Regions from separate parts of the Erwinia sp. TECH1 genome, predicted to be linked through region 2. Evidence: predicted binding sites of a transcription regulator. Region 2 holds the regulator's gene; each other region holds the start of a gene.
The links. The regulator CRP, encoded in region 2, controls carbon source genes, mostly activating them, when cyclic AMP is high. The targets are predictions, from matches to a motif close to ATGTGANNNNNNTCACAT.
Positions count from the first base shown of each region.

Region 1: the regulator CRP is predicted to act here: its motif matches at 1,696-1,713, upstream of focA (formate transporter FocA).
Region 3: the regulator CRP is predicted to act here: its motif matches at 3,086-3,103, upstream of msrB (peptide-methionine (R)-S-oxide reductase MsrB).
Region 4: the regulator CRP is predicted to act here: its motif matches at 2,687-2,704, upstream of yrbN (protein YrbN).

Region 1 is NZ_JBSRZK010000001.1:1,735,727-1,743,424, reverse strand. It holds gene ycaO (30S ribosomal protein S12 methylthiotransferase accessory factor YcaO) at 1-1,412, shown strand, start outside; gene focA (formate transporter FocA) at 1,772-2,629, shown strand; gene pflB (formate C-acetyltransferase) at 2,701-4,983, shown strand; gene pflA (pyruvate formate lyase 1-activating protein) at 5,121-5,861, shown strand; gene ACVWZ0_RS08160 (MFS transporter) at 5,899-7,050, opposite strand; gene serS (serine--tRNA ligase) at 7,368-7,698, opposite strand, start outside.
Region 2 is NZ_JBSRZK010000001.1:4,365,947-4,373,644, forward strand. It holds gene ACVWZ0_RS20580 (phosphoribulokinase) at 20-889, shown strand; gene ACVWZ0_RS20585 (OsmC family protein) at 882-1,286, opposite strand; gene crp (cAMP-activated global transcriptional regulator CRP) at 1,592-2,224, shown strand; gene ACVWZ0_RS20595 (YccS/YhfK family putative transporter) at 2,283-4,361, shown strand; gene argD (bifunctional acetylornithine/succinyldiaminopimelate transaminase) at 4,456-5,673, opposite strand; gene ACVWZ0_RS20605 (aminodeoxychorismate synthase component II) at 5,759-6,334, opposite strand; gene ACVWZ0_RS20610 (putative adenosine monophosphate-protein transferase Fic) at 6,367-6,927, opposite strand; gene ppiA (peptidylprolyl isomerase A) at 7,000-7,572, opposite strand.
Region 3 is NZ_JBSRZK010000001.1:2,680,305-2,688,002, forward strand. It holds gene sppA (signal peptide peptidase SppA) at 1-446, shown strand, start outside; gene ansA (asparaginase) at 528-1,547, shown strand; gene pncA (bifunctional nicotinamidase/pyrazinamidase) at 1,555-2,163, shown strand; gene ACVWZ0_RS12515 (YeaC family protein) at 2,287-2,562, opposite strand; gene msrB (peptide-methionine (R)-S-oxide reductase MsrB) at 2,568-2,972, opposite strand; gene gapA (glyceraldehyde-3-phosphate dehydrogenase) at 3,308-4,303, shown strand; gene ACVWZ0_RS12530 (D-hexose-6-phosphate mutarotase) at 4,371-5,249, shown strand; gene ACVWZ0_RS12535 (aldo/keto reductase) at 5,283-6,131, opposite strand; gene ACVWZ0_RS12540 (MipA/OmpV family protein) at 6,209-6,958, opposite strand; gene ACVWZ0_RS12545 (hypothetical protein) at 7,006-7,218, shown strand; gene yeaG (protein kinase YeaG) at 7,390-7,698, shown strand, end outside.
Region 4 is NZ_JBSRZK010000001.1:4,208,592-4,216,289, forward strand. It holds gene ACVWZ0_RS19715 (luciferase-like monooxygenase) at 1-554, shown strand, start outside; gene ACVWZ0_RS19720 (DEAD/DEAH family ATP-dependent RNA helicase) at 703-2,607, opposite strand; gene yrbN (protein YrbN) at 2,624-2,680, opposite strand; gene nlpI (lipoprotein NlpI) at 2,784-3,668, opposite strand; gene pnp (polyribonucleotide nucleotidyltransferase) at 3,793-5,919, opposite strand; gene rpsO (30S ribosomal protein S15) at 6,221-6,490, opposite strand; gene truB (tRNA pseudouridine(55) synthase TruB) at 6,568-7,542, opposite strand; gene rbfA (30S ribosome-binding factor RbfA) at 7,542-7,698, opposite strand, start outside.

The DNA of each region.
Region 1 (7,698 bases), 2.6 Mb from region 2:
GCCTGCCGGAAGGCATTCTCGATGCGCGACTGAAGGCGTTTTACGATCCTGAGCAGGCGCTTAGCGCCAGCGATTTGATCGATCTGCAGTCCGGCAATGCCGCACGCGGCATCTGCGGCCTGCCGTTTACGCGTCAGTCCGATGGGCAAACGGTTTATATTCCGATGAATATCATCGGTAACCTCTACGTCTCTAACGGCATGTCGGCAGGCAACACGGCCAACGAAGCGCGCGTTCAGGGCCTTTCTGAAGTCTTCGAGCGCTATATCAAAAACCGCATTATCGCCGAATCTATCAGTCTGCCGTCCATCCCGCAGGAGGTGCTTAACCGCTATCCGGGCGTAGTGGAGTCCATTGCTAAACTGGAAGCCGAAGGCTTCCCAATCTTCGCTTACGACGCTTCACTGGGCGGCAACTATCCGGTTATTTGCGTGGTGCTCTTCAATCCGCAAAACGGTACCTGTTTTGCTTCATTCGGCGCGCATCCTGATTTTGGCGTGGCGCTGGAGCGTACCGTGACAGAACTGCTGCAGGGACGCGGGCTGAAAGATTTGGATGTCTTTACGCCGCCAACCTTTGATGATGAAGAAGTCGCCGAGCACGCTAATCTGGAAACGCACTTTATCGATTCCAGCGGTCTGATCTCCTGGGATATGTTCAAGGACGAGGCGGACTATCCTTTTGTCGACTGGAGCTTCGCAGGCACCACGCAGGAAGAATTCGCCACGCTGATGGCCATCTTTAAAGCGGAAGATAAAGAAGTCTATATTGCTGACTATCAGCATCTGGACGTGTATGCCTGCCGTATCATTGTGCCAGGCATGTCAGATATCTATCCTGCGGAAGATTTGCTGCTGGCTAATAACAGCATGGGCGCTTACCTGCGCGATACGCTGTTATCACTGCCCGACAGCCAGTGGGAAAAAGAGGATTACCTGGCGCTGATTGAACGCCTGGACGAAGACGGCCATGACGACTTTACCCGCGTACGCGAGCTGCTGGGCCTGGCAACAGGCAAAGACAACGGCTGGTACACGCTGCGTATCGGCGAGCTGAAAGCGATGCTGGCCCTGGCAGGCGGCGATATCGATCAGGCGCTGATCTGGACGGAATGGACTATGGAGTTTAATGCCTCCCTGTTTTCACCCGCCCGCGCCAACTACTATCGCTGTCTGCAAACGCTGCTGCTGTTGAGCCTTGAGGATGAACGCGATCCTGTGCAATATCATACTGCTTTCGTACGTATGTATGGACAGGAAGCCGTAGACGCGGCATCTGCCGCCATTAGCGGTGAAGCGCCTTTCTACGGGTTGCAGAGCGTGGATGAAGAGCTGCTGGCCTTCCCGGCTCATCAGTCGCTGCTGGCTGCCTATGAAAAGCTGCAGCAGGCGAAACGCCGTTACTGGAAATAATATTTTTGGCCCGCTCGACAAAAGCGGGCCTTTTATCAGGGCCAGTTTTAACGCTAATTAATCCATTAATTTTTCTTAAGGTTAATAAAAAGTAGTTTATTTATTTCCAGGTATTAAAAAATTTATTTATTCGGGATCTATTTTATTGCAGTTGTTAACCAGAAAAGCAGATGCTATTTAAAAAATAATAGATAAATTAAAATAAATTTTAACTAATAAAATCAATAAATTAATTCACCTGACACGCCTGTTTTTTAACTCGTTCCGACAATGTCCGGCGTCAATATGATCCACATCAATTTCTCACCTATACTGCTTTGTTAGTATTTCGTTGTTGATAAACTTCAGGAGACGTTAGTGTGAAAGCTGGCAATCCGTTCGATTTACTTTTACCGTCTGAAATGGCTAAAGTCGCTGAGGAAGCCGGTGTCTATAAAGCTCAAAAGCACCCCTTCACCACGTTTTTTTTGGCGATTACCGCAGGCGTTTTTATTTCCATCGCGTTTGTTTTTTATATCACGGCCACAACCGGGACTGAAACTATCCCTTATGGCGTAGCGAAGCTTATTGGCGGCATCTGCTTTTCGCTGGGGCTGATGCTGGTCGTGGTCTGCGGCGCCGACCTTTTCACCTCGACCGTGTTAACCATGGTAGCTAAAGCCAGCGGACGGATTACCTGGGGTCAGCTGGCGCGCAACTGGCTCAATGTCTATATAGGGAATTTCTTCGGCGCGATGTTTTTTGTCGGGCTGATCTGGTTTGCCGGCCAGTATATGGTGGCAAATGGTGCATGGGGGTTAAATGTTCTGCAAACGGCTGACCATAAGATGCACCATACTTTTATTGAAGCTGTCTGCCTCGGCACCCTCGCTAACCTGATGGTTTGCATGGCGGTCTGGATGAGCTATTCCGGCCGCAGCCTGACGGACAAAATGCTGTCGATGGTGCTGCCCGTAGCGATGTTTGTCGCCAGTGGTTTTGAGCACAGTATCGCCAACATGTTCCTTATCCCCATGGCGATCGTTATTAAAGATTTCGCCGCACCGGAGTTCTGGCAGGCCACGGGAACCACGGCAGCACACTTTTCCAGTCTGACAGTAGGCAACTTCATTGTTGACAATCTTATCCCCGTGACGCTTGGCAACATTATTGGCGGTGGATTGCTGGTCGGCCTGACCTACTGGGTTATCTATTTGCGGGACGGCGATCATCACTGATTGCCGACAACAGGATTAAGCCCTGCTGTGCTGCAGCAGGAACGAAAGAACTTCATTGAAAAGGTGATCACATGAGCGAGCAAAATGTAAACCAGGCTGCTGCCTGGGCAGGCTTTGCAGAGGGCGAATGGCAGAACAGCATCAACGTCCGTGACTTCATTCAGAAAAACTATACGCCTTATGAAGGTGATGAATCCTTCCTGAGCGGCGCAACTGAAGCGACCACTAAGCTGTGGGATAAGGTAATGGAGGGCATCAAGCTCGAAAACCGCACCCACGCGCCGGTCGATTTCGATACCGATTTAGCCTCTACTATTACCTCCCATGACGCTGGCTATATTGACCGCAAACTGGAAACCATTGTCGGCTTACAGACTGAAGCGCCGCTGAAACGCGCGCTGATCCCTTTTGGCGGCATTAAGATGGTGGAAGGCTCCTGTAAAGTTTACGGACGCGAGCTGGACGCCGGCCTGAAAAAAGTCTTTACCGAGTACCGCAAAACGCATAACCAGGGCGTATTCGATGTTTATACGCCGGATATTCTGCGCTGCCGTAAGTCCGGCGTGCTTACCGGTTTGCCAGATGCCTACGGCCGCGGCCGCATCATTGGCGACTACCGTCGCGTTGCGCTTTACGGCATTGATGCGCTGATGAAAGATAAATTCGCCCAGTTTGCCTCGCTGCAAAGCGATCTTGAAAATGGCGTCAATCTTGAAGCGACAATCCGTCTGCGTGAAGAGATCGCCGACCAGCATCGCGCGCTGCAGCAGATTAAAGAAATGGCTGCCAAATATGGCTGTGATATTTCCGGCCCGGCCACAACGGCGCAGGAAGCCGTGCAGTGGACCTACTTTGGCTACCTGGCCGCCGTTAAATCGCAAAATGGCGCGGCAATGTCTTTTGGTCGCGTATCCACCTTCCTGGATATCTACATTGAACGCGATCTGCAGGCGGGCAAAATCACCGAGCAGGATGCACAGGAACTGATTGACCACCTGGTGATGAAGCTGCGTATGGTGCGCTTCCTGCGTACGCCTGAATACGATGAGCTGTTCTCCGGCGACCCAATCTGGGCAACGGAATCGCTGGCCGGTATGGGCGTTGACGGCCGTACGCTGGTAACCAAAAACAGCTTCCGCTTCCTGAATACCCTGTACACTATGGGTCCTTCGCCAGAGCCAAACATGACCATCCTGTGGTCTGAAAAACTGCCGCTGAACTTCAAGAAATTTGCGGCCAAGATTTCAATCGATACTTCATCCGTTCAGTACGAAAACGACGATCTGATGCGTCCTGACTTCAACAACGACGATTATGCTATCGCCTGTTGCGTCAGCCCGATGATCGTCGGCAAGCAGATGCAGTTCTTCGGTGCCCGCGCCAACCTCGCTAAAACCATGCTTTACGCTATCAACGGCGGCGTGGATGAAAAACTTAAAATGCAGGTAGGCCCAAAAGATCCGCCGATGATGGACGACGTGCTGGAATATGAAAAAGTGCTGGATCGCATGGATCACTTTATGGACTGGCTGGCGAAACAGTACGTTACCGCGCTGAACATCATTCACTATATGCATGACAAATATAGCTACGAAGCTTCTTTGATGGCGCTGCACGATCGCGATGTCTATCGCACCATGGCCTGCGGTATTGCCGGTCTGTCCGTCGCTGCCGATTCACTTTCCGCGATCAAATATGCCAAAGTTTCCCCTATTCGCGACGAAGATGGACTGGCCGTTGATTTCAAAATTGAAGGTGAATATCCGCAGTTCGGCAACAATGACTCACGCGTAGATGATATTGCCTGTGACCTTGTTGAACGCTTTATGAAGAAAATTCAGCAGCTGCAAACTTATCGTGATGCTGTCCCGACTCAGTCGGTGCTGACTATCACCTCTAACGTGGTATACGGTAAGAAAACCGGCAACACGCCAGACGGTCGCCGTGCCGGTGCACCTTTTGGCCCAGGCGCTAACCCAATGCACGGCCGCGATCAGAAAGGCGCTGTGGCTTCGCTTACCTCCGTTGCGAAGCTGCCATTTGCCTACGCTAAAGACGGCATCTCCTACACTTTCTCTATTGTGCCAAACGCGTTAGGTAAAGATGACGACGTACGTAAAGCCAACCTTGCCGGTCTGATGGATGGCTATTTCCATCATGAATCCAGCATTGAGGGCGGTCAGCACCTGAACGTTAACGTGATGAATCGCGAAATGCTGTTGGAAGCGATGGATAATCCTGAGAAATATCCTCAGCTGACCATTCGCGTTTCGGGTTATGCGGTGCGTTTTAACTCGCTGACCAAAGAGCAGCAGCAGGATGTGATTACCCGTACCTTTACGCAAACGATGTAAGCCTCAGGGCTCCGGTTCGCCGGAGCCCAGCCTGCTTTGCCAGCCCTCTTCTTCGCAGGCGGCTGGCAAAACAGACTTAACGCAGCTTCAGACTGCGCAGCCGCTACAAGCGGCATGACTATGGAGAATTCACCGCAATGTCAGTTAAAGGTCGTATCCACTCGTTCGAATCCTGCGGGACCGTTGATGGCCCCGGCATCCGCTTTATCACCTTTTTTCAGGGCTGCCTGATGCGCTGCCTCTACTGCCATAACCGGGATACCTGGGATACGCACGGCGGTAAAGAGGTTACGGTGGAAGAGCTGATGAAAGAAGTTGTCACCTATCGTCATTTTATGAACGCATCAGGCGGCGGCGTTACCGCTTCGGGCGGTGAAGCTATCCTGCAGGCTGAGTTTGTCCGCGACTGGTTTCGCGCCTGTCATGCAGAAGGCATTCATACCTGTCTGGATACTAACGGCTTTGTTCGCCGCTACGATCCGGTTATTGATGAACTGCTGGAAGTAACCGATCTGGTGATGCTGGATCTCAAGCAAATCAATGATGATGTTCACCAAATCCTCGTCGGCGTCTCTAACCATCGCACGCTGGATTTTGCCCGATATCTGGCCAAAAAGAATATCCGTACCTGGATACGCTATGTGGTTGTCCCCGGTTATTCCGATGATGATGACTCCGCACACAGGCTGGGCGAATTTACCCGCGACATGGGCAACGTCGAGAAAATAGAGCTGTTACCCTATCACGAGCTGGGTAAACACAAGTGGCTGGCAATGGGTGAGGAGTATAAGCTGGACGGCGTCCATCCTCCCAAAAAAGAGACGATGGAGCGGGTCAAACATATCCTCGAAGGATACGGGCATAAAGTGATGTATTAACGAGCGGTGACCCGCTCGTTATTTTACTTTTCAGCCATCAGGCATGTGCGATCGGCGTGGCATGACGATCGGCCTTGCGCAGCAGCATCATCAGATAAACCAACGCCACGCCCGCAATCATCACAAACAGTACACGGTCAGAATAGCTCTGCATCAACATTGAGGTCAGCGCCGGTCCTGCAAGGCTACCGGTGGTATAGCTCAGCAGCAGCGCCTGATTCATCGCCACCAGCTCATGATGCGCCACTTTTTCGCAGGCCCAGGACATCGCGACAGGGTAAAGCGTAAAGCCTGAACAACCCAGCACAAAGAGCGCGGGTGCCATAGCCGCATTGCTGAGCATCGCTACCGCGCCCAGGATGACGCCAAACACCAGCACGCGCAGCACCAGCAGCCGCCCATAGCGATCGGCCAGGCGCCCTACCGGCCACTGTCCGATAATGCCGGCGCTGACCAACAGCGCCATCCAGTAGCCGACGGCGGAGTCGTTCATTCCCTGATGGGAAAGATACAGCGGCATCAGGCCGTACAGCGATCCCAGCAGGATCCCGGAAATAATGCAGCCGTTGATCCCCAGGCGTGCGCTGCGTCGACGCAGCATAGACCACATGCGCCCGGCAGGAGCTTCTTCTCCCTCGCCGCTGGCGGTAATCCGGGTAAAAACCAGCGGCAGAATAGCCGCTACGATAAAACCGGTTACCCAGGGCAGAGTATGCAGCAGTTCCGTTGACACCTTGCTGACCAGCAGCTGACCAATCACCGTCGCCACATAATAGACAATCATATAGGCTGCCAGCAGCTGACCGCGATTACGCAGGGTGCCGCTGCACAATAAGGCGCTTTCAACCACTACCCATATCAGAGCGCAGCCGATACCCGCGACGAAACGCCAGACGGACCATGCCCAGAAACCGTGTTCGAAGCCCAGCGCGGCCGTAGCCAGGGCAAACAGCGCGGTAGCAATGTAGTAAGCGCGATTAAAGCCCAGCCGCTTGATTAGCCAGCCAGCTATCAGGGTGCCGATCAGGTTTCCCGTAAAATAAGCGGAGCTGACCGTGCCGACCTGCCAGGTAGGCAGAGCCTCATGAGTAAGCCAGAGCGGCACCAGCGTGTTGAGCACGGCGATGGCGATAGTCAGCAGCAGCAGGCCGCAAAGCAGCACAATAACGGGACGGGACCAGGTAGACATAGTCAGAAATGACCAAAATAAAGGAAGATTTTGCGCGCATAATGCCACTGGCCGAATTATTGTCAACGGGGCGTTTTGGGGCACCGCACAATTTGCCGTGCGGTGATTTAATTTTTTTATCCGCAGCTCTGTAAGCACTGATTAAAAGGCAACCCATACCTGTTTAACCCTTTGATAATGAATAGCTAATAACGAAAACGGGTTTCTTTATCGATGATATTTATTGCTGGATAGCCTGCATGGTTAAGGGCTGCTAAAACCGCAGGCAAAAAAAAACCTGTGGGTATGAACCACAGGTTTTTTAGCTGTCCCGAAGATTAGCCGATAAACTCAAGGCCTTTCATATAAGGACGCAGCGCTTCCGGCACCTGAATTCGGCCGTCTGCCTGCTGATAGTTTTCCAGAACGGCAACCAGGGTGCGGCCTACCGCCAGGCCAGAGCCATTGAGCGTGTGCACCAGACGCGGTTTTTTCTCCGTTTTGCTACGGCAGCGCGCCTGCATACGACGAGCCTGGAAATCGCCCATATTGGAACAGGAAGAGATTTCACGGTAGGTATCCTGCGCGGGCAGCCAAACCTCCAGATCGTAAGTTTTGCATGAACCGAAGCCCATATCGCCGGTGCACAGCAGCACCTTGCGGTAAGGC
Region 2 (7,698 bases):
GTTCACAGGAAACTCGTTTATGTCCGCCATACATCCAGTGATTGCCGTGACCGGTTCCAGCGGCGCGGGCACCACCACCACCAGCCTGGCCTTCCGCAAAATTTTTCAGCAGCTGAACCTGCACGCGGCGGAAGTGGAAGGCGACAGCTTCCATCGCTATACCCGTCCCGAAATGGATATGGCGATCCGCAAAGCGCGTGATATGGGCCGCCATATCAGCTATTTCGGCCCGGAGGCCAACGATTTTTCGCTGCTGGAGCAAACCTTCGCGGAATATGGCCGCAGCGGCAGCGGCCAGTCCAGAAAATATCTGCACACCTATGACGAAGCGGTGCCCTGGAACCAGGTGCCCGGCACTTTTACGCCGTGGCAGCCGCTGCCGGAACCCACCGACGTGCTGTTTTACGAAGGGCTGCACGGCGGCGTGGTGACGCCGCAGAACAATGTCTCGCAGCATGTCGATCTGCTGGTGGGCGTGGTGCCTATCGTCAACCTGGAGTGGATCCAAAAAATGATCCGCGATACCAGCGAACGCGGTCATTCACGCGAGGCGGTGATGGATTCCGTGGTGCGCTCAATGGACGATTATATTAACTTCATTACGCCACAATTTTCCCGCACCCATATTAACTTTCAGCGTGTCCCTACCGTGGATACGTCCAACCCTTTTGCCGCGCGCGGCATTCCTTCGCTCGACGAGAGCTTCGTGGTTATCCATTTCCAGGCGCTGGAACAGATTGACTTCCCCTATCTGCTGGCGATGCTGCAAGGCTCTTTTATCTCCCATATCAACACGCTGGTGGTGCCGGGCGGCAAAATGGGCCTGGCGATGGAGCTGATTATGGGGCCGCTGGTCAAGCGCCTGATGGAAGGCAAAGCTATCAAGTAACGCCCATCTCATGGCTATGGGTAAGGGTCACGCCCTTACCCAGCATCAGCGCGACCGGGCAATATTTCCCGACCGCAAGGCTGACCGCGCGCGCCAGCGCCTTATCCGTCAGCCCGCTGCCGCTGACAATAAAATGCAGGTTGATGCGGGTAAACAGGCGCGGCGGCTTCTCGCGCCGGGTTGACGTCAGCTTCACCTCGCAGTTGTCTACCGTGAAACGCCCTTTTTGCAGAATGGCAACCACTTCCGCCGCGCTACAGCCGCCTGCCGCCATCAGCAGCATTTCCATCGGGCTGGGCGCTTTATCGCCCGCGTTGCCGTCCATCACGATCTGATGGCCCGATGAGGATCCTCCCAAAAAGGTCAGCCCTTCCACCCATTTGACGCTCGCTTGCATAACAAACTCCTCTAATTCATTTAGTTAAGCCGCGGTCGGCTTAAGGCAACTAAAACAGCAGCGCGGCAGATTTCCCGCTATGCTGAAGCGAGACAACAGAAGACACCCATGCAAAGCTGTGCTACAAACAAGGCTGTATTTCGTCAGTACTCTACAGACCAGACGAAACGGGACGACATAACGAGCCCGGCACTCAACAGAGAGCCGAATAACTTTCCTGCATGGGAAGCGCTTGACTATTTCAACGCCTGTCAGGGAACTCTGCCCCTGTATTTAGGCACGATAACAACAGAGGATAACAGCGAATGGTTCTCGGCAAACCGCAAACAGACCCGACACTTGAATGGTTCCTGTCACATTGCCATATTCATAAGTATCCATCCAAAAGCACGCTGATCCACCAGGGTGAGAAAGCAGAAACCCTTTACTACATCGTCAAAGGCGCGGTAGCGGTGCTCATCAAGGATGAAGAAGGTAAAGAGATGATCCTGTCTTACCTTAACCAGGGCGATTTTATCGGCGAGCTTGGCCTGTTTGAAGAAGGCCAGGAGCGCAGCGCATGGGTGCGGGCAAAAACGGCCTGTGAAGTGGCGGAAATCTCCTATAAGAAGTTTCGCCAGCTGATCCAGGTCAACCCGGATATTCTGATGCGTCTCTCTTCACAGATGGCGCGCCGCCTGCAGGTTACCTCCGAGAAAGTGGGCAATTTAGCTTTCCTCGATGTGACAGGTCGCATCGCGCAAACGCTATTGAATCTGGCCAAACAGCCGGACGCTATGACCCACCCGGATGGGATGCAGATCAAAATTACCCGCCAGGAGATTGGCCAGATCGTCGGCTGCTCGCGCGAAACCGTCGGCCGTATTCTGAAGATGCTGGAAGATCAGAATCTGATCTCCGCACACGGTAAAACCATCGTGGTCTACGGTACACGCTAAACCGCTCTGATTGCATGGCGCAATGCCTTCGTTGCGCCTTTTCAGCGGGTACAAAGCAATGTGGCGCCGACTCATCTACCATCCCGAAGTTAACTACGCCCTGCGGCAGACGCTGGTGCTTTGCCTGCCCGTCGCCGTCGGCTGGCTGCTGGGCAATTTGCAAAACGGCCTGCTGTTCTCGCTGGTGCCGGCCTGCTGCAATATCGCCGGTCTGGATACGCCCCATAAACGCTTCTTTAAACGTCTGCTGATCGGCGGCGGCCTTTTCGCCTTCAGCAGCTTTCTGGTGCAGTATCTTGGCGACTATGCCGTTCCCCTGCCCATTATCCTGTTTTCCATGGCCATGCTGCTGGGCGTGACCGGCGAAATCAGCCCGCTGCATGGCAGACTGCTGCCCGGCGCGCTGATTGCCGGCATCTTTACCCTGAGCCTGGCCGGTCGGATGCCCATCTGGCAGCCGCCGTCGCTTTATATCCTGGGCACGGTCTGGTACGGCCTCTTTAACTGGTTCTGGTTCTGGCTGTGGAAAGAGCAGCCGATGCGGGAAACGCTCAGCCTGCTTTATCGCGAGCTGGCCGGCTACTGCGAGGCCAAATACAGCCTGCTGACGCAGCTTGCCGACCCGGAAAAAACGCTGCCGCCGCTGCTGGCTCGCCAGCAAAAAGCGGTCGACCTTATCAATACCTGCTATCAGCAAATGCACATGCTGGCCGCCAGCAACGATAATCACCATAAGCGGTTGACCCGCGCTTTTCAGGTTGCGCTGGATTTGCAGGAGCATATCGCTGTCAGCCTGCATCAGCCGGAAGAGGTGCAGAAACTGGTGGAGCAGAGCCATGCCGAGGCGGTGATCCGCTGGAACGCGCAGACCATTGCGGCCAGGCTGCGCGAGCTGGCGGACGATATTCTCTATCACCGTCTGCCGACACGTTTCAGCATGGATAAACAGCTGCAGGCGCTGGAAAAAATTGCCCGCCAGCATCCCGCCAACCCGGTCGGCAACTTTTGCGCCTGGCATTTCAGCCGTATCGCCCGCGTGCTGCGTACCCAGCGTCCGCTTTACCAGCGCGATCTGATGGCGGATCGTCAGAAACGACTGCCGCTGCTATCTGCCATCAGAAGCTATCTGTCGCTGAAATCCGCCGCGCTGCGCACCGCCGCCAGGTTTGCGGTTATGCTCGCTTTCGCCAGCACCCTGGCGCTCTCGTTTAATCTGCCCAAGCCTTACTGGCTGCTGATGACGGTGATGTTTGTCAGCCAGAACGGCTACAGCGCGACCAGGGTACGTATTCAGCACCGTGCGCTGGGCACGCTGGGCGGGCTGGTGGTGGCCGCGCTGACGCTACGCTTTCAGGTGCCGGAATCGGCTGTGCTGCTGGTGATGCTGACGCTGACGCTGGCGGGCTATCTGGTGATCCGCAAATATTACGGCCTGGCGACGATCGGCTTTACCGTGACGGCGGTATATTCGCTTCAGCTGCTGTCGCTGAACGGCGCCGACTTTCTGCTGCCGCGCCTGCTGGATACGCTGATGGGCTGCCTGATCGCCTTTGCCGGGATGATCTGGCTGTGGCCGCAGTGGCAAAGCGGCCTGCTGCGGCAGAATGCGCACGACGCGCTGGAAACCTATCAGGAAGCGCTCCAGAAACTGCTGGGGGACGAAGAGAGTCCGCAGAAGCTTGCCTGGCAGCGTATGCGCGTTAACCAGGCGCACAACGCGCTGTTTAACTCGCTGAACCAGGCGATGCAGGAGCCGGGTTTCGACGCCCGCTACCTGGCCGATATGAAGCTTTGGGTTACGCACAGTCAGTTTATCGTTGAGCATATCAACGCCATGACCATTTTAGCGCGTGAACATACCATGCTGACGCCGCAGCTGGCCGAGCGCTATCTACAGGCGTGCGAAATTGCGCTACAGCGCTGCCAGCAGCGGCTGGAGTATGACGGGCCGAGTTCCACAAACAACGTGCTGGAGACGGATACGCCCTTTCAGCAGGGCGCGACCACGGTGATGGAGAGGCACATAAAGCGCATTCTGGAACATCTTGGCGTGATGCACACTATTTCTTCGTTGGCCTGGAGCAGCCGACCTCATCATGGCCGCTGGCTGTCGCGCCATTTACGGAAATCAGCCTGATGATGCTGAGCAGAAGTTTTTCGGCGCGTGTAAGCGGCCTGGTGCAGACGACGCGCCTGTTTAGCCGGAAGCGCGAGGCTTCCGGCCTGACGAGTTAAGCCAGCAGTTTTTTCACGGCGGTGGCGAAGCGGTTCATGCCCTCTTCGATATCGGTCGGTTCAATGACCAGCGACGGCGCAAAACGGATCACGTCCGTCCCGGCATTGAGGATCATTACGCCTTCGGCGGCGGCGGCGTTCAGAATATCGCGCGCTTTACCGGCATGCTGCGGCTTCAGCGCCGCGCCAATCAGCAGGCCTTTGCCGCGAATGTCGCTGAACAGATCCAGCTGCGCGTCCAGCGCTTTCAGCGCGGCGACAAACTGCTCGCGGCGCGCCTCTACACCGTTCAGCACTTCTTGCGTATTGATGATATCCAGCGCCGCTTCCGCTACCGCACAGGCCAGCGGGTTGCCGCCATAGGTGGTGCCGTGCACGCCGGGCGCCATCACCGAGGCGATCTCGTTGGTGGTCAGCATGGCGCTGACCGGAAAGCCGCCGCCCAGCGCTTTGGCGGTGGTCAGAATATCGGGCTGGACGCCGTAGTGTTCATACGCAAACAGCTTGCCGCTGCGGCCCATGCCGCTCTGTACCTCATCCAGCACCAGCAGCGCCTGATGCTGGTCGCACAGCTCGCGCAGCCCCTGCATAAACGCCTGAGTAGCCGGCATCACGCCGCCTTCGCCCTGGATAGGTTCCACCACGATGGCGCAGGTATGGTCGTCGATAACCGCTTTTACCGCGTTAAGATCGTTAAACGGCACGTGGACGATGTCCGCTGGTTTAGGGCCAAAGCCGTCGGAATATTTCGGCTGGCCGCCGACGGAAACGGTAAACAGCGTGCGGCCGTGGAAGGCGTTATGAAACGCGATAATTTTGCTTTTAAAAGGCGAATGGCGTTTAGTCGCGTAATAACGAGCCAGCTTAAAGGCCGCCTCGTTGGCTTCCGCGCCGGAGTTAGCGAAGAACACGCGTTCGGCGAAGGTGGCGGCAATCAGCTTGCTGGCCAGGCGCAGCGCGGGTTCGTTGGTGAAGACGTTGCTGGTGTGCCACAGGGTTTCACCCTGCGTTTTCAGCGCTTCCACCAGCGCCGGATGACAGTGGCCCAGCGCGGTAACGGCGATACCGCCGGAAAAGTCGACGTACTCTTTACCCTGCTGATCCCAGACGCGGCTGCCTTTTCCCTTAACCGGCACAAACTGCGCTGGTGCATAAACAGGCAAAATCACTTCATCAAACGTCGAGCGCGTTACCGATAATTTATCCGCTGCCATTGCCAACCTCATCTTTTTACGTTACAGAGCCACTGAAATTATAATCACAAAATATGCATAAAAAATCACTTTAAGGCAACCAAATTTATTGCCTGAGGAAATTCTTCAGCAGCTGATGCCCCTGCTCGCTGAGGATACTTTCCGGATGAAACTGCACGCCTTCCAGCGGCAAATCACGATGCCGCACGCCCATGATCTCGTCCTTCTCGCCGTCGCGCAGCGACCATGCCGTCACCTCAAAATCGGCGGGGAGCGAGGCAGCCTCGACGATTAGCGAATGATAGCGCGTTACCCGTAGCGGATGATTCAGGCCGTTAAAAACGCCGCTGTTATTATGCTCAATCAGCGAGGTTTTACCGTGCATTACCTCACGCGCCCGCACAATACGCGCGCCAAAAGCCTGTGCTATCGCCTGATGCCCCAGACAAACGCCAAGCACCGGGATTTTTCCGGCGAAGGCCCGGATAGCCTCCAGCGAGATGCCCGCCTCGTTGGGCGTGCACGGCCCCGGCGAAATCACCAGATGTTCAGGCTTTAGCTCGCTTATTTGCGCCAGCGTCAGCTCGTCGTTACGTCTGACGTGAACATCTGCGCCTGCTTCACAAAAATATTGATAAAGGTTCCAGGTAAAAGAGTCATAGTTATCGATCAGCAGCAGCATACAAGCTCCGGGAAAAAAGAAACGCCGCTATTCTACGCGTTTTCGTCCCGCTCGCTGATGACTTTGCCGAAAGCGGCTTCCAGCAGCGATAAGTCGCCCGCCAGGCTTGCCTTAACGGCCGCCTGCCAGCTTTCGCTGTCGATCAGGCTCCATTGAATGTCGCAACCGACATGGATAATCAGCTGTTCGAAAAAAAGCCGCTGGGCGCGTCCGTTGCCGCGCAGAAAAGGATGCAGCACGGTCAGCTCGCAGTAGTACCAGGCGAGCCTTTCCGCCATGCGATCCAGCGGCAGATCGGCCAGACCGTTCTCTTCTTCCAGCGCCTGCATCAGCGCGTTGCCTTCTTTCTCGATGTATTCAAAGTGGCAGCAGGGCGTGTCGCCGATGGCGATATCGACTTCGCGCAGCTCGCCCGCCTCCTCCAGCACATCCTGAAAAAGCGCGCGGTGCATGGCGCGCAGATGAGGCAGACCCGGATTGCGCGTGCCCAGTTCGGGCAGGGAACCCGTTAATAAAAAGCTCGCCAGGAAGTTGGTCGGCAGACGCTGCTGCCAGAGCGTATTTTTTTGCTTGTCGGTGAGCTTTCTGGACATGAGTTCTCCTTGAAGGGGTAATTGCTGCTAAAAGCTTAGCTGATTATCAGCAGCAATCCCCCGACCGGAGCGTTAAGGCAGGATTTTTGCGGAAAGGATCACGACAGGTTTAACCGGCACGTTCTGGTATGGCCCCATATTCTGGGTCGGCACCTGAGCGATTTTATCCACCACTTCCTGGCCTTTCACCACTTTGCCAAAGACGGCATAGCCAAAGTCACGCTGGCCGTGATCCAGGAAAGCGTTGTCCGCTACATTGAGAAAGAACTGGCTGGTAGCGCTGTCTTTATCGGCGGTGCGGGCCATGGAGATGGTGCCGCGCTTGTTCAGCAGGCCGTTATCCGCTTCGTTTTTAATCGGCGCGGCGCCAGGTTTCTGCTGCATATCGGCGGTAAAGCCGCCGCCCTGCACCATAAAGCCCGGGATCACGCGATGGAAAACGGTGTTGTTGTAGAAGCCATTGTTGACGTAATCAACAAAGTTCTTCGTGGAAATCGGGGCCTTTTGATTATTGAGTTCCAGCTCAATATTGCCAGCAGAGGTGGTCAGCAGCACGTGCGTATCTCCTTTTGCCGCCAGGGCAGAAGCAGAGAGCGTAGATAACGCAAACACGGTGGCGACCGCTGTCAAAGTACGTTTTAACATAAAAGATTCCTTACTTAAGGGCTACAGGCCGAAAGCTGATTGTAAAGAGGCGCTTATCCCTGCGCCAGCGTTTTACCTATTTTTACGCGTGCCGGGCCGACGCAAACGCTTTCGCCAGGCAAAAAA
Region 3 (7,698 bases), 1.7 Mb from region 2:
CGGAAGTGCAGCAGCTGATGCAGCTGAGCATTGAAAACGGCTATAAAAACTTCCTGGGTCTGGTAGCCAGCTCGCGGGGCAAAACGCCGGAGCAGATCGATCAAATCGCTCAGGGCCACGTCTGGACAGGCAGCGACGCCAAAAGCAATGGCCTGGTCGACGCGCTGGGCGACTTCGACGACGCGGTGGCGAAGGCGGCGGAGCTGGCGCATCTCAAGCAATACCAGCTGAACTGGTATCAGGATGAGCCTGGCTTTATGGATCTGCTGTTCAGCCAGATGGACGCATCCGCACGTGCGGCGCTGCCCGAGGCGCTGCAAGCGTATCTGCCTGCGCCAATGTATGACGTAATGGCCGCGATGAAAAATCAGCCGGGCCTGCTCGACAACCTGAACGACCCGCAGAACCGCTATGCGTTCTGCCTGACCTGTAGCCAGGTCAAATAAGCCGAAAGCAGCCCGCTGGTCGGGCTGCTTTTCCCGGTTTTTCCCCTTATACTGCCCTCTTTTTCAAGCCTGAGTAATCACATGCAAAAAAAATCCATCTATGTAGCCTATACCGGCGGCACCATCGGGATGCAGCGTTCCGAGCATGGCTATGTGCCTGTTTCTGGTCATCTGCAAAATCAGCTGGCGAAGATGCCGGAATTCCATCGTGCCGAAATGCCGGATTTTACCATTCACGAGTACCAGCCGCTGATCGACTCTTCCGATATGACGCCGCAGGACTGGCAAACGATTGCGGATGATATTCAGGCTAATTATGATAATTACGACGGTTTCGTGATCCTGCACGGCACCGATACCATGGCGTTTACCGCCTCCGCGCTCTCTTTTATGCTGGAAAACCTGGCCAAGCCGGTAATTGTGACAGGGTCACAGATCCCACTGGCGGAGCTGCGTTCCGACGGTCAGCAAAACCTGCTTAATTCGCTGTTTGTCGCGGCTAACTATCCCATTAATGAAGTCGCCCTTTTCTTCAATAATCAGCTTTATCGCGGTAACCGCACCACTAAAGCCCATGCCGACGGCTTTAACGCTTTTGCCTCGCCTAACCTGGCGCCGCTGCTGGAAGCGGGTATCCATATTCGTCGTCTGAATACGCCTCCGGCTCCTGGCGGCCAGGGACCGCTCATTGTGCGCTCGATTACGCCTCAGCCTGTCGGCGTCGTCACGATCTATCCGGGAATTTCTGCCGACGTGGTGAGCAACTTCCTGCGCCAGCCGGTAAAAGCGCTGATCCTGCGCTCCTACGGGGTTGGCAATGCGCCGCAGAATCCGGCTTTCCTGAAAGAGCTGCAAGAAGCTTCCGATCGCGGCATTGTCGTGGTGAACCTGACGCAATGTATGTCCGGCAAGGTAAACATGGGCGGCTATGCGACGGGGAACGCGCTGGCGCTGGCGGGCGTGGTAAGCGGCTACGATATGACCGTGGAGGCAACGCTGACCAAGCTGCACTTCCTGCTCAGCCAGAACCTTTCCAGCGATGAAGTTCGCCAGCAAATGCAGGTGAATTTGCGCGGTGAGCTGACTCCTGACGAAAAGTGAGATAAGCATGAACCAGGCCCTGATCCTGATCGATCTGCAAAATGATTTTTGCCCCGGCGGCGCGCTGGCCGTGAAGGACGGCGACAGCACCCTCGCCGTCGCTAACCAATATGCGGCAGAATTTCATCGGCTTCAGCGGCCGGTGGTGGCAACGCTGGACTGGCATCCGGCTAACCACGGCAGCTTTGCGTCAGTGTCGGGGCAATCGGTGGGCACGCTGGGCGAACTGGACGGCCTGCCGCAAATAGGGTGGCCGGATCATTGCGTGCAGCATAGCGCAGGCGCAGAGCTGCACCCTGAGCTGGATCGGCGCTATCTGACCACACAGATTTATAAAGGCGAGCAGCCGCTTATCGACAGCTATAGCGCATTTTTCGATAACGGCCACCGCAACAAAACAAGGCTGGATAGCTGGTTGAAGAGCCGTGGCGTCACCAGCCTGACGATGATGGGCCTGGCGACGGACTACTGTGTAAAATATAGTGTGCTGGACGCGCTGGCGCTCGGTTATCAGGTTCAGGTCGTCGCCGCAGGCTGTCGGGGCGTAAACCTGTCACCGCAGGACAGTGAAATCGCGCTGGCAGAAATGGCGGCTAAAGGCGCAGTCATTATTTAAACGGCGCCGCAGACGCTGCCTCGTTCGGCGTCGCATCCATGCAGCTTTTAGTCACCAGGCTAAGAGGGCCCGCTCGCCCGGTTATCAATACGTAGCCGGGCTTTATCACGGCATCAAACGATGTTAGTGCAGTCTGATAGGCGTGATGTCGTCGTCGATGCCAAATTCCTCTTTCAGCTGTTTCTTGCTTTTGGTCACCATTTCGCCGCCCTTGCCCACGCTCATATGCTGCGGCTCGTCGTTGTGACGCGCCTGCCATAGCATCACCAGCTGCAGGCTATTCTCTTTCTGCTCCGGAGTCAGGGCCACGCCGTCGGCCCATTTACCGGTTTCTACCGCCGTAGCCAGACGCTGATAAACCTCGGGCGTCATGGCAGCAATGATCTCATCCAGCTCCATAACGTCTATCCTTTAATCTGAGTGCCATCTTCATCGGTGAAACTTAATGAAGCAGAGTTGACGCAGTAGCGCTCGCCTGTCGGCTGAGGGCCGTCGGGAAAAACGTGCCCCAGATGGGCATCGCAGGTACCGCAACGGATCTCGATTCGCTGCATCCCGTGCGAGTCATCTTCCAGATAGCGGATGGCGTCATCGCTGTAGGGCTGATAAAAACTCGGCCAGCCGCAGCCGGAATCATACTTGGTGCCGGACAGAAACAGCGGCGAGTTGCAAACGAGGCAGTGATAAATCCCTTCGTGCTTGTTATGCAGCAGCTTGCCGGAGTACGGCGGCTCTGTCCCGCGCTGCTGAGTGACGTAGCGCTGCATTTCGTTTAGATCGGTTTCAGGTTTCAGTGGGCGTTCGGCCATATCAGGTATCTCTGGCAAAGTGGTCTGAAGATTTCTACATTCTAACAAATGCATAACAACGTCAGGGGATTTTTCATGCTCAGGCGGAGTCTGAAAGTAAGCAGGCAATGAAATTGTGACCTGGATCACCCTTTAAAATCCCGACCCCTTTATATTCGGGCCGAATGCCCCAAACTAAAGGTAAGACGCTCGTCGCGGAAGGCGTTTTCAGGCGATTATTCCTGCTCCAGGGTTTGATTTGTCGCAACTATTGAAGCGATTCCGCTTGACGCCTGATAAGGTTTTTGTAATTTTACAGCCAACCTTTTATTCACTAACAACAGCTGGTGGAATATATGACTATCAAAGTAGGTATCAACGGTTTTGGCCGCATCGGTCGCATCGTTTTCCGTGCTGCTCAGCAGCGTTCTGACGTAGAAATCGTTGCAATCAACGATCTGCTGGACGCCGAGTACATGGCTTACATGCTGAAGTATGACTCTACTCACGGTCGTTTCGACGGCACCGTAGAAGTTAAAGATGGCCATCTGGTTGTTAACGGCAAAACCATCCGTGTTACCGCTGAAAGAGATCCAGCTAACCTGAAGTGGGACGAAGTCGGTGTTGACGTGGTTGCCGAAGCAACAGGTATCTTCCTGACCGACGAAACCGCTCGTAAACACATCCAGGCTGGCGCGAAGAAAGTTGTTCTGACCGGTCCTTCCAAAGATGACACCCCAATGTTCGTTATGGGTGTTAACCACAAGGCGTATGCTGGCCAGGAAATCGTGTCTAACGCATCCTGCACCACCAACTGCCTGGCACCGCTGGCAAAAGTTATCAACGACAAGTTCGGCATCGTTGAAGCGCTGATGACCACCGTTCACGCTACCACCGCTACCCAGAAAACCGTTGACGGCCCGTCTCACAAAGACTGGCGCGGCGGCCGTGGCGCATCTCAGAACATCATCCCATCTTCTACCGGCGCAGCTAAAGCGGTAGGTAAAGTGATCCCTGAGCTGAACGGCAAACTGACCGGTATGGCTTTCCGCGTACCTACTCCTAACGTTTCCGTGGTTGACCTGACCGCGCGTCTGGCTAAGCCTGCTTCTTACAAAGAAATTTGTGAAGCTATCAAGGCAGCGGCTGAAGGCGAGCTGAAAGGCATCCTGGGCTATACCGAAGACGAAGTGGTTTCTACCGATTTCAACGGCGAAACCCTGACTTCCGTATTCGATGCTAAAGCCGGTATCGCACTGAGCGACACCTTTGTTAAGCTGGTTTCCTGGTACGATAACGAAACCGGTTACTCTAACAAGGTTCTGGATCTGATCGCACATATCGCAAAATAATCGCGATTAGCTGATTCTGAGGGCGACTGCGGTCGCCCTTTTTTTTCGCTGAATAACAGGAGCTCCGATGAACGAAAAACTTTTTTCGCTGCCCGTAGCCGACCAAATCACGCCCTATATTTCACTGCGCTTAATGGGCGAGCTGCCCGTAGTCGTTATCGCGCATCCGAAGGTGCGCGCGGCGGTGACGCTTCAGGGCGCGCAGCTGGTTGCCTGGCAGCCCAGCGGCGAGAAACCGGTTATCTGGCTGAGTGAGAAAACGGCGTGGACGTCTGGCAAAGCCATTCGCGGCGGCGTGCCCGTCTGCTGGCCATGGTTTGGCCCGGCCGGCGAACCGGCGCACGGCTTTGCCCGCTCGCTGCCCTGGACGCTGTCGGCGCACGACGAGAACGAAGAAAGCGTGATGCTGACGCTGACGCTGGAAAGCAGCGAGCAGACGAAAAAATTCTGGCCGCACGATTTTACGCTGTTTGCCCGTTTCCGCTTCAGCGATCGCTGTGAAATTGAGCTGGAAGCGCACGGCGACTTTCAGGCCACCGGTGCCCTGCACACTTACTTTGCCGTTGAGGATATCGCGGGCGTAGAGGTGAGCGGACTGGGTCAGCCTTATATCGATAAGGTAAAAGAGAATGCTGAAGGCCGTGCCGAAAACGGCAGGCAAACCTATCCTGACCGCGTCGATCGCATATTTACCCAGCCGGAAGATTGCAGCACTATCCACGATACGGCGGGTAACAGGATCATAGAGGTTTATCATCACTATCATAGTGACGTTGTCACCTGGAATCCCGGCCCGGCGCTTTCGTGCAGCATGAGCGATATGGCAAACGAAGGCTATAAAAGCATGGTATGCGTGGAAACGGCTCACGTGACGCAGCCCATGGTCAGCGCGGGCGAGTCTCCGGCCCGGCTGGCAACCACGATTAAAGTGCGTAAACGCGCTTAGTGAAGACGGCGGGCCCAATGCCCGCCTGCGGTTCTACACCACGTCCAGCGGCATTTTGCGATTGGGCGGCGGGAAAGCTTCGTTGATTAACGCCAGCTCCTCATTGCTTAACACAACTTCCAGCGCGGCGGCGTTTTCAGCCACGTGCTGCAGCGAACTGGCTTTAGGGATCGCCATCACGCCTTCTTTGCGAATAACCCAGGCCAGCAGCAGCTGCGCCGTCGTAATGCCCTTTTGTTGTGCAATATTGTTCAGAACAGGATGGGTCAGCAAATCGTGCCGCAGTCGGCCAGCCTGCGCCAAAGGGCAATAGGCCATTACCGGGATCGCATGCTGCTGGCAGTCCGGCAATAAATCATACTCAATGCCGCGCGAAGCCAGATGGTAAAGCACCTGATTAGCCGCGCAGGCGTTGCCCCCCTCTTCGGCCAGCAGTTCTTTTAAGTCGCTACTGTCAAAATTTGACACGCCCCAGCGTCGAATTTTGCCTGCCTGCTGTAGCTTTTCCATCGCCGTGATGGTTTCTTCCAGCGGAACAGTGCCGCGCCAGTGGAGAAGATAAAGATCGAGATAGTCAGTTTGCAGACGACGTAAGCTGCGTTCGCAGGCTTCTACGGCATCCACTACGCCCGCGTTCCACGGATAAACTTTTGAAACCAGCCAGGCGCTGTCGCGACGGCCGCGCAGCGCTTCGCCTACCACCTCTTCCGCGCCGCCGTCCGCATACATTTCAGCGGTATCAATCAGCTTCAGCCCGTGCTCAAGGCCGGCCTGCAATGCCGCGACTTCCTGGCCTCGCTTGCTGCTTTCCTCGCCCATATACCAGGTTCCCTGGCCGATAGCCGGTACGCTCTGGTCGGAGAAAGTTACGGTTTTGGTCATCATGCCCTCCTGCACTGTTTCAGATCGCCATCATGATGCAAAAGGGCGCTGAGCGCCCTTTTATGATGCAGCCTTAATTAAAAGGTGTAGCTGATGCCGGTCCAGACGCTGACCTGAGAATCTTTGTCCACCATCGGGCTGTCTTTGACCTCGTCGCTCAGGCGCGTATAGCGACCGGCAACCGTGGCGTTCCAGCTCTGATTAATCGACCAGGCAGCCGTCAGCTCCAGGTAAGGGTTCCAGCTGTCGTCGGCCTCGTAGCTGCGCAATCCGCTACGGCGCGATTCATTCTTAGAAACGCCATAATAGTAATCGTTCTGGTTTTCGCTGCTGTAGAGCGCGCCGATGCCCGGCGTCAGGCTGAAATCGCCGAAGTGGAAGCTGTAGAGATAAGTCAGATCCCAGATATAGCCGTCGCTGTTATCCAGCATATCGCCAGCCAGCACCGTCCTGATCGTACCCCAGTCAGCCGTATGGCGATAAGCCAGGCCGCCCATCAGCGTCATATGACGCTTATCCAGCGCTTTCAGCTGTTTATTGTCGGTATCATCGGGATCGAAGTTCTGCGGCGAGCCCAACACCGTCAGCGACAGCTGATCCTGTGAATCTTTCCAGAGGTAGTAGCCCGCCGTCAGGCTGCGCACATAAAAGCTGTCGCCTTCATAGTTAATGACCGGTACCGGGTAATAACGATCGTCACCACCTTTGTAAGGGCTTTGGCTGTAAATCACCGAGGCGCCAAGCGTTAACGGATTAGCATGAGCTACGCCAGCGGTAAAACAAACGGGTAAAAGCGCGGCAAGCGCGCTAACTTTGAAATAGTTCACAATTAATTCATTCCATAAATATAACAATCAGCAGAGTGAGTTTATCAGTGTTACATCATTTGTTTAAAATTTTAAAGATTCTGCCGCACGCAGAATCAACTTTAACGCTGCCAGCGCCTGAAGATACCAGGCGTGCTTATTTACAAAATCCCGCCAGCCCGCATCAGGCAAGGGGCAGCGCTAAGATCAATTCTGACTTTGTTATTGAAATTGCATCAGAAATGCGAGGAGGTTCAGGAAATTTCCTGAATGCCAACTAAGCTTTAATCAAAGACGCTAAGTTTGAAGAGCAGAGTAACCATCTTTGTTGTGTATCCCGATTAGAAGTCAGGTTGGCATAAGGGTTGCTGTACTCATTATAAGTTCCTTCAGGGGCTTTCCCTCATTAGGCTCCTGGTACCTGTGCTAAAAACGAAAGGACGGGCATCGCTATGAATATATTCGATCACTATCGTCAGCGTTATGAAGCTGCCAAGGACGAAGAGTTCACACTGCAGGAATTTCTTACCGTTTGCCGGCAAGATCGTAGTGCATACGCCAACGCGGCAGAAAGGCTATTAATGGCTATTGGTGAGCCAATAATGGTCGATACTGCTCAGGAGCCACGCCTTTCCCGACTGTTTTCCAATCGCGTCATTGCACGCTATCCCGCCTTTGAGGAGTTTTACGGCATGGAGGAAGCGATTGAGCAAATCGTTTCTTATCTGAAGCATGCCGCGCAGGGGCTGGAAGAGAAGAAA
Region 4 (7,698 bases), 160 kb from region 2:
GCGAGGCGCCTGCCGTTCAGCCGGTGCCGGGCCTGGGCCTGAAAATCCCCGTCTGGCTGCTTGGCTCCAGCCTTTACAGCGCCCAACTCGCGGCGAAGCTGGGCCTGCCGTTCGCTTTCGCCTCGCATTTTGCGCCCGAGATGCTGTTCCAGGCGCTTCACCTTTATCGCGAAAACTTTAAGCCTTCGGCTCGCCTGGCGCAGCCGCACGCGATGGTTTGCGTTAACGTGGTCGCCGCCGACAGCGAGCGCGATGCCCGTTTCCTGTTTACCTCCATGCAGCAGCAGTTCGTCAATCTGCGTCGCGGTCAGCCGGGCCCGCTGCCTGCGCCGGTGGAAAATATGGATAACCTGTGGTCGCCTTCCGAGCAGTATGGCGTGCAGCAGGCGTTAAGCATGTCGATTGTCGGCGATCTGGATAAAGTGCGTCACGGCCTGTCTGCACTGATGCGGGAAACCCAGGCGGATGAAATCATGGTAAACGGCCAGATTTTTGATAAAGAGGCGCGGCTGCGCTCGTTTGCGCTGGCCATGGAAGCCTACCGCTCGCTGTAACAAAAATGGCGGGGGAAGCCATTCCCTCGCCCGCTGTTAAAACGATTCCCGCCTGACGTACTCGCCCCGCTGCAACTATTCGCTTTCTTAAAGGCAAAAAAAATGCCGGTCACTTTTCAGTGACCGGCATCAGACTGGCTAGCAGTGATTAGGCATCACGACGACGAGTCGGCGCTGCGCCGTCTTCACGACGTGGCGCACGACCGTCACGGCTGAAGCCGCCCGGACGACGCTCGCCGCTACCGCTGCGCTCGTTGCTGAAACGACGACCGCCTTCGCTACGTCCGCCTTCGCTACGCGCGCCGCCGAAACCGCCGCGACCTGGCGCACCGCTACCGCGACGCTCACCGCCACGATCGTTGCTGCGAGGCTGCGCATCACCAATCAGCTGCATATTCATCGGCTTGTTCAGAATACGCGTGCGGGTGAAATGAGACAGAATGTCGCCCGGCATGCCTTTTGGCAGTTCGATAGTTGAGTGCGTACCAAACAGCTTGATGTTGCCGATGTAGCGGCTGCTGATATCGCCTTCGTTAGCGATAGCGCCAACGATATGACGAACTTCAACGCCGTCATCACGACCCACTTCGATACGGTAAACTTCCATATCGCCAACGTCACGACGCTCACGACGTGGACGATCGCCATCACGGGCTTCGCGAGGACCACGGTCCGGACGGTCGCCGCGACGATCGTCACGCTCTTTGAACTCACGACGCGGACGTGGAGCCGGATCTGCCGGTACGATCAGCGGACGTTCGCCCTGCGCCATTTTCAGCAGCGCGGCAGCCAGCGTTTCGATATCCAGCTCTTCTTCCGCAGGCTGCATTTTGCTCAGCAGCGCACGGTACTGTTCCAGATCGCTGCTTTCCAGCTGCTGCTGAACTTTAGCGGCAAACTTGGCCAGACGACGCTGACCCAGCAGCTCTGCGTTTGGCAGCTCTACTTCAGGAATAGTCAGCTTCATGGTGCGTTCGATGTTACGCAGCAGACGACGCTCACGGTTCTCAACGAACAGCAGCGCACGGCCGGCACGACCTGCACGACCGGTACGGCCGATACGGTGAACGTAAGATTCGGCATCCATTGGGATGTCGTAGTTCACAACCAGGCTGATACGCTCAACATCCAGACCACGTGCCGCTACGTCGGTAGCGATCAGAATATCCAGACGGCCGTCTTTCAGACGCTCCAGGGTCTGCTCACGCAGCGCCTGATTCATATCGCCGTTCAGGGCCGCACTGTTATAACCGCTGCGCTCCAGCGCTTCGGCCACTTCCAGCGTGGCGTTTTTGGTGCGCACGAAGATAATCGCCGCATCAAAATCTTCCGACTCCAGGAAGCGTACCAGCGCATCAGTCTTACGACCGTAAGCGGTCCAGTAGCTCTGGCTGATATCAGGACGCGTGGTCAGGCTTGACTGAATACGCACTTCCTGTGGATCTTTCATGAAGCGTTTGGTGATACGACGAATCGCTTCTGGCATGGTGGCAGAGAACAGCGCGGTCTGATGATCGGCCGGGATCTGCGCCATAATCGTTTCAACGTCTTCGATGAAGCCCATACGCAGCATTTCATCGGCTTCGTCCAGCACCAGGCCGCGCAGGTTAGAAAGGTCTAACGTGCCGCGTTTCAGGTGGTCCAGCAGACGACCAGGCGTACCCACAACAACCTGTGGACCCTGGCGCAGCGCACGCAGCTGTACGTCGTAACGCTGGCCGCCGTAAAGGGCCACTACGTTAAGACCGCGCATGTGTTTAGAGAATTCAGTTACGGCTTCCGCAACCTGAACCGCCAACTCACGAGTTGGTGCCAGCACCAGGATTTGTGGCGCTTTCAGGTTGCTGTCAATGTTGTGTAGCAGTGGCAGCGAGAACGCTGCGGTTTTGCCGCTACCGGTCTGTGCCATACCCAATACGTCACGGCCCGCCAGCAGATGTGGGATACACTCTGCCTGGATCGGAGATGGCTTAACATAGCCCATGCCGTTAAGTGATTCGAGGATGGATTCGTTCAGACCCAGGTCAGCAAAAGTGGTTTCAATTTCAGTCATGTAGTACACGTGCCTCTTAGATTGCGGCGGCCAGTCTACATAACTCGTCGTGAAAACATTCAGTCATTTTCATCAAAAAGTGTGAACCGGCTCAAATTAGTGGTTTCGACGAACAAGAAAGCCCTCACCCGTGAAGATGATGACATTTCAAAAATCAGGCAAAAAAAGTTCGTCAGCTATTGCTGGTCAGATTCTGATAAATCGTCTTGTGTCTGGCCGAGTAGCGCCAGCTCCAACAATGCATATCGGTGCTCAACAAAGTTATGGACGTTGTTGGCAACCGTCAGCTTGAACAACGCTTCTGCGTTGTCCTTCTCCCCCAGACTTAGGTAGTGCTTACCTAAATAGAAGTTGGTTTCACTGAGATGTTCAGCGAGCGAGGTGTTATCCGTTGCGTCCGCCTTGAGCCTCTCCATCAGCGTTTTTTCGCTGATACGGCCCAGGTAGAACTCGACAATATTCCATCCCCATTGGTCTCTGTCCGCCTTATCGTAACGCTGCTTCAGCGCCACTTCTGCCTTGTCAGCGCTCATCTCACGTTCATCGAGATAGAGCCACAGGCTGCGGAAAGGATCGTTAGGATCGTCTTGATAAAACGCCAGCAGATCATCTTGCGCTAGTTTAAATCTTCCACCGTAGTAGAGTGCGATTCCGCGATTTAAACGCGCGTAATTGTAAGTTGGATCAAGCTCAAGTACAGAATCAAACGCTTCGTAGGCAGCATCAAAATTGCCTGCCTGCGTCAGATATATGCCTAAGTAATTGAATACTTCCGGCATATCCGGTCTGACAGACAGCGCTTGTGAAAAATCATTTCGCGCCAGTGCTCTCAAACCTAAACTATCATACAACACTCCGCGCTCATATAACAGCTGTGCGCGTTCATCATCGGTTAATGCCCGACTGGCAAGTATTTGTTCCATGCGCGCCAGGATCACTTCCTGCTGCAACGTAGGCTGTAGCGGAACAGCCAAAACCTCGTTGTTACGCCAATCCGGGTTGCTGCATCCTGCCAGCGTTAAAGCTGTCGCAACGAAACACCAGCGCAAAAAAGGCTTCATTCACCACTCCCAAATACAAACAATGGGATGATCATCCTTTCATCCGCCTGCCGTGCACAAGGTGTCGTCCTGTCCTCGCGATGGAACAGCTCTTCGCGTCGCCGCGAAGAGCTTAGTGTGCTGCTTATTCTGCTGAAGCTTCTGGCGCAGGCGCCGCAGCCGCTTCCGGCTCGGCCGCTTCCTTGATGCTCAGGCGCACGCGGCCCTGACGATCAACTTCCAGAACTTTCACCGGGACTTCCTGACCCATCTGCAGATAGTCAGTGACTTTCTCAACGCGCTTGTCGGCGATTTGAGAAATGTGCACCAGACCCTCTTTACCGCCGCCGATAGCGACGAAGGCGCCGAAGTCGACGATGCGGGTCACTTTACCGTTGTAAATGCGGCCCACTTCGATTTCTGCCGTGATCTCTTCGATACGGCGGATAGCGAACTTCGCTTTGTCACCGTCGGTCGCAGCGATTTTCACGGTGCCATCATCTTCGATTTCGATGGTGGTGCCGGTCTCTTCGGTCAGCGCACGAATAACAGAACCGCCTTTACCGATCACGTCTTTGATCTTGTCCGGGCTGATCTTGATGGTATGGATGCGCGGAGCAAACTGCGAGATATCGCCGCGTGGCGTGCTGATAGCCTGTTCCATTACGCCCAGGATATGCAGACGCGCGCCTTTAGCCTGGTTCAGCGCCACCTGCATGATTTCGCGGGTGATGCCTTCGATTTTGATGTCCATCTGCAGCGCGGTAATGCCTTCACGGCTACCGGCTACTTTGAAGTCCATGTCGCCCAGGTGATCTTCATCGCCCAGGATATCTGACAGCACGACAAAGTTATCGTTGTCTTTAACCAGACCCATCGCGATACCGGCTACGGCCGCTTTGATCGGCACGCCCGCGTCCATCAGCGCCAGTGAAGCGCCGCATACGGAAGCCATAGACGATGAACCGTTGGATTCGGTGATTTCTGACACTACACGTACGGTGTACGGGAACGCGTCGCCTTTCGGCATTACGGCCAGCACGCCGCGCTTCGCCAGACGACCGTGACCAATTTCACGACGCTTAGGCGAGCCAACCATACCGGTTTCACCCACGGAGTACGGAGGGAAGTTGTAGTGGAACAGGAAGTTGTCGGTGCGTTCACCCATCAACTCGTCCAGGTTCTGTGCGTCACGCGCGGTGCCCAGCGTCGCCGTTACCAGCGCCTGAGTTTCGCCACGGGTAAACAGCGCGGAGCCGTGAGTACGCGGCAGCACGCCGGTGCGCACGTCCAGACCACGGATCATATCTTTTTCACGACCGTCGATACGCGGCTCACCACGCAGAATGCGGCTACGCACCACGTTCTTTTCCAGACCGTGCAGGATATCGCTGATTTCGCCTTCGTCCAGGCTTGCGTCTTCCGCCAGCAGCGCCGCTGTGGTTTCAGATTTGATCACGTCAACCTGAGCGTAACGCTCCTGCTTTTCGGTGATGCGGTAAGCGTCGCTCAGACGGGATTCGGCCAGCGCGGCGATGCGGCTGTTCAGCGCTTCGTTAACCGCTTCCGGCTGCCATTCCCAGCGAGGTTTGCCCGCTTCGGCAACCAGTGCCTTAATGTTTTCGATAACAACCTGCTGCTGCTCGTGGCCAAATACCACGGCGCCCAGCATCTGATCTTCGCTCAGCAGTTCCGCTTCGGATTCCACCATCAGCACGGCACCTTCGGTACCGGCAACAACCAGATCCAGCTTGCTTTCTTTCAGCTCGTCGGTGGTTGGGTTCAGCACGTACTGGTCGTTGATGTAACCCACGCGGGCAGAGCCGATTGGGCCGTTGAAAGGAATACCGGACAGGCTCAGCGCGGCAGAAGCGCCGATCATCGCTACGATATCAGGGTTAACCTGTGGGTTAACGGAAACCACGGTGGCAATCACCTGGACTTCGTTAACAAAACCTTCCGGGAACAGCGGGCGAAGCGGGCGGTCAATCAGACGCGCAATCAGCGTTTCGCCTTCGCTTGGACGGCCTTCACGACGGAAGAAGCTGCCCGGGATACGACCAGCAGCGTAGGTACGCTCCTGATAGTTGATGGTCAGAGGGAAAAAGTCCTGACCCGGCTTGGCTTTTTTCTGGCCAACTACGGTTACAAATACAGCGGTGTCGTCCATGCTGACCATAACGGCAGCGGTGGCCTGACGAGCCATCATACCGGTTTCAAGCGTGACGGTATGCTGACCATACTGGAATTTTTTTACGATCGGATTCAGCAAAATAATGTCCTTAACGTTCCTGGCAAGAGCTTTCTCCTGCCGTGACTCTTAAATCTTCATTGCATCCTCGCGACTAATGACAACCCTAATCCCTTATGGGACAAAGCCTCTCATTAGCCGCGCGAATCTCTGCAACTGAAGATCACACTCAGCAACAATACAATAGTTTGGCCTGGATTGCTGCCGCCCGACTGAAAAAAGGGGCCATAAAGGCCCCTTTTTAGCGAAACTCGCACAAATCTGCCTTTTTCCCCCTTTTCCTTCGTCGGACGACGAAAGCGAGGAGAGCAGACTGTAAGACTTAGCGACGCAGACCCAGACGCTCGATCAGGCTGGTGTAACGTGCAACGTCTTTACGCTTCAGGTAATCCAGCAGCTTACGACGCTGTGAAACCATGCGCAGCAGACCGCGACGGCTGTGGTGGTCTTTTTTGTGCTCAGAGAAGTGACCCTGCAGATGGTTAATCTGAGCGGTCAGCAGAGCAACCTGAACTTCGGTAGAACCACTGTCGTTAGCATCACGGCCGTAATCAGCAACGATCTGCGCTTTGTTTTCTGCACTTAGAGACATTTTACTACTCCAAATTTTAAGATAAATGTACAGGCGCCGATCTCTAATTCAGCCACCCAATGTAAAGCCGCGCCATTCTACTCTGAGCCTGAGGCTTTCGCAAATGATGCATCGGAATATTCTACAACCAGCCGACGCGGCGCAACGCGGCCATCTTCCGCCACTTCCGCCATGCCGATAAACTGACGCGCCTCGCCTTCCGTGACGCGCACCAGCCCCGAGTCCGGCACGTTCGCCGCCTGCACCGGCATGCCCTGTTTAAAGTAAGCCGCCGCGCTGACAGGCAGGTTTACCTCAGGATAAGCCGCCGCCGGGCTGTCCATCGGCATCAGCAACGGGTCGAGCAGCTCTGCCGCCGGACGCTCGTTACGCGCGGCCTCTTCGCTAAGTGCCTGCAGCTGCTCCAGCGTGACCATTGCGTCGATCGGATAGGTCGCGACCTGCAAACGACGCAGGAAAATCACGTGCGCACCGCAGCCCAGCATTTCGCCTAAATCGTCCGTAATGGTGCGGATGTAAGTGCCTTTTGAGCAGTGGATTTCCAGCTCCAGCTCGTCGCCTTCAAGGCGAATAAATTTTAGTTCGTAAACGGTAATGCTGCGTGCTTCACGCGGAACTTCAATGCCTTCACGCGCATATTCATAGAGCTTGCGCCCCTGATACTTGAGCGCCGAATACATTGACGGCACCTGCTGCGTTTCGCCACGAAAGCTATCCAGCGCGGCGTCAAGCTGCGCCTGCGTGAAGTTCACCGGTCGTTCGCTGATGATCTGACCGTCCGCATCCGAAGTATCGGTACGCTGGCCTAACCGCGCGATCACGCGATAGCGCTTGTCGGAATCGAGCAGATAGCGGGAAAACTTCGTCGCTTCGCCCAGGCATATTGGCAGCATACCGGTCGCCAGCGGATCGAGCGCGCCCGTATGGCCCGCGCGGTTGGCGTTAAACAGCCGCTTAACTTTTTGCAGCGCGTCGTTAGACGACAGGCCGCCGGGCTTGTCCAGCAGCAGGACACCGTGAATATCGCGTCCGCGACGACGAGGACGACTCATTACTCCTCCTTGTCGTCTTCCGCAGGGCCACGGCGCTCGGCGTCGTTGCGAACCACGTTAGTGACAAGGTTAGACATGCGCATCCCTTCAACCAGCGAGTTGTCGTAGAAGAAGGTCAGTTCAGGCACGATACGCAGGCGCATCGCTTTGCCCAGC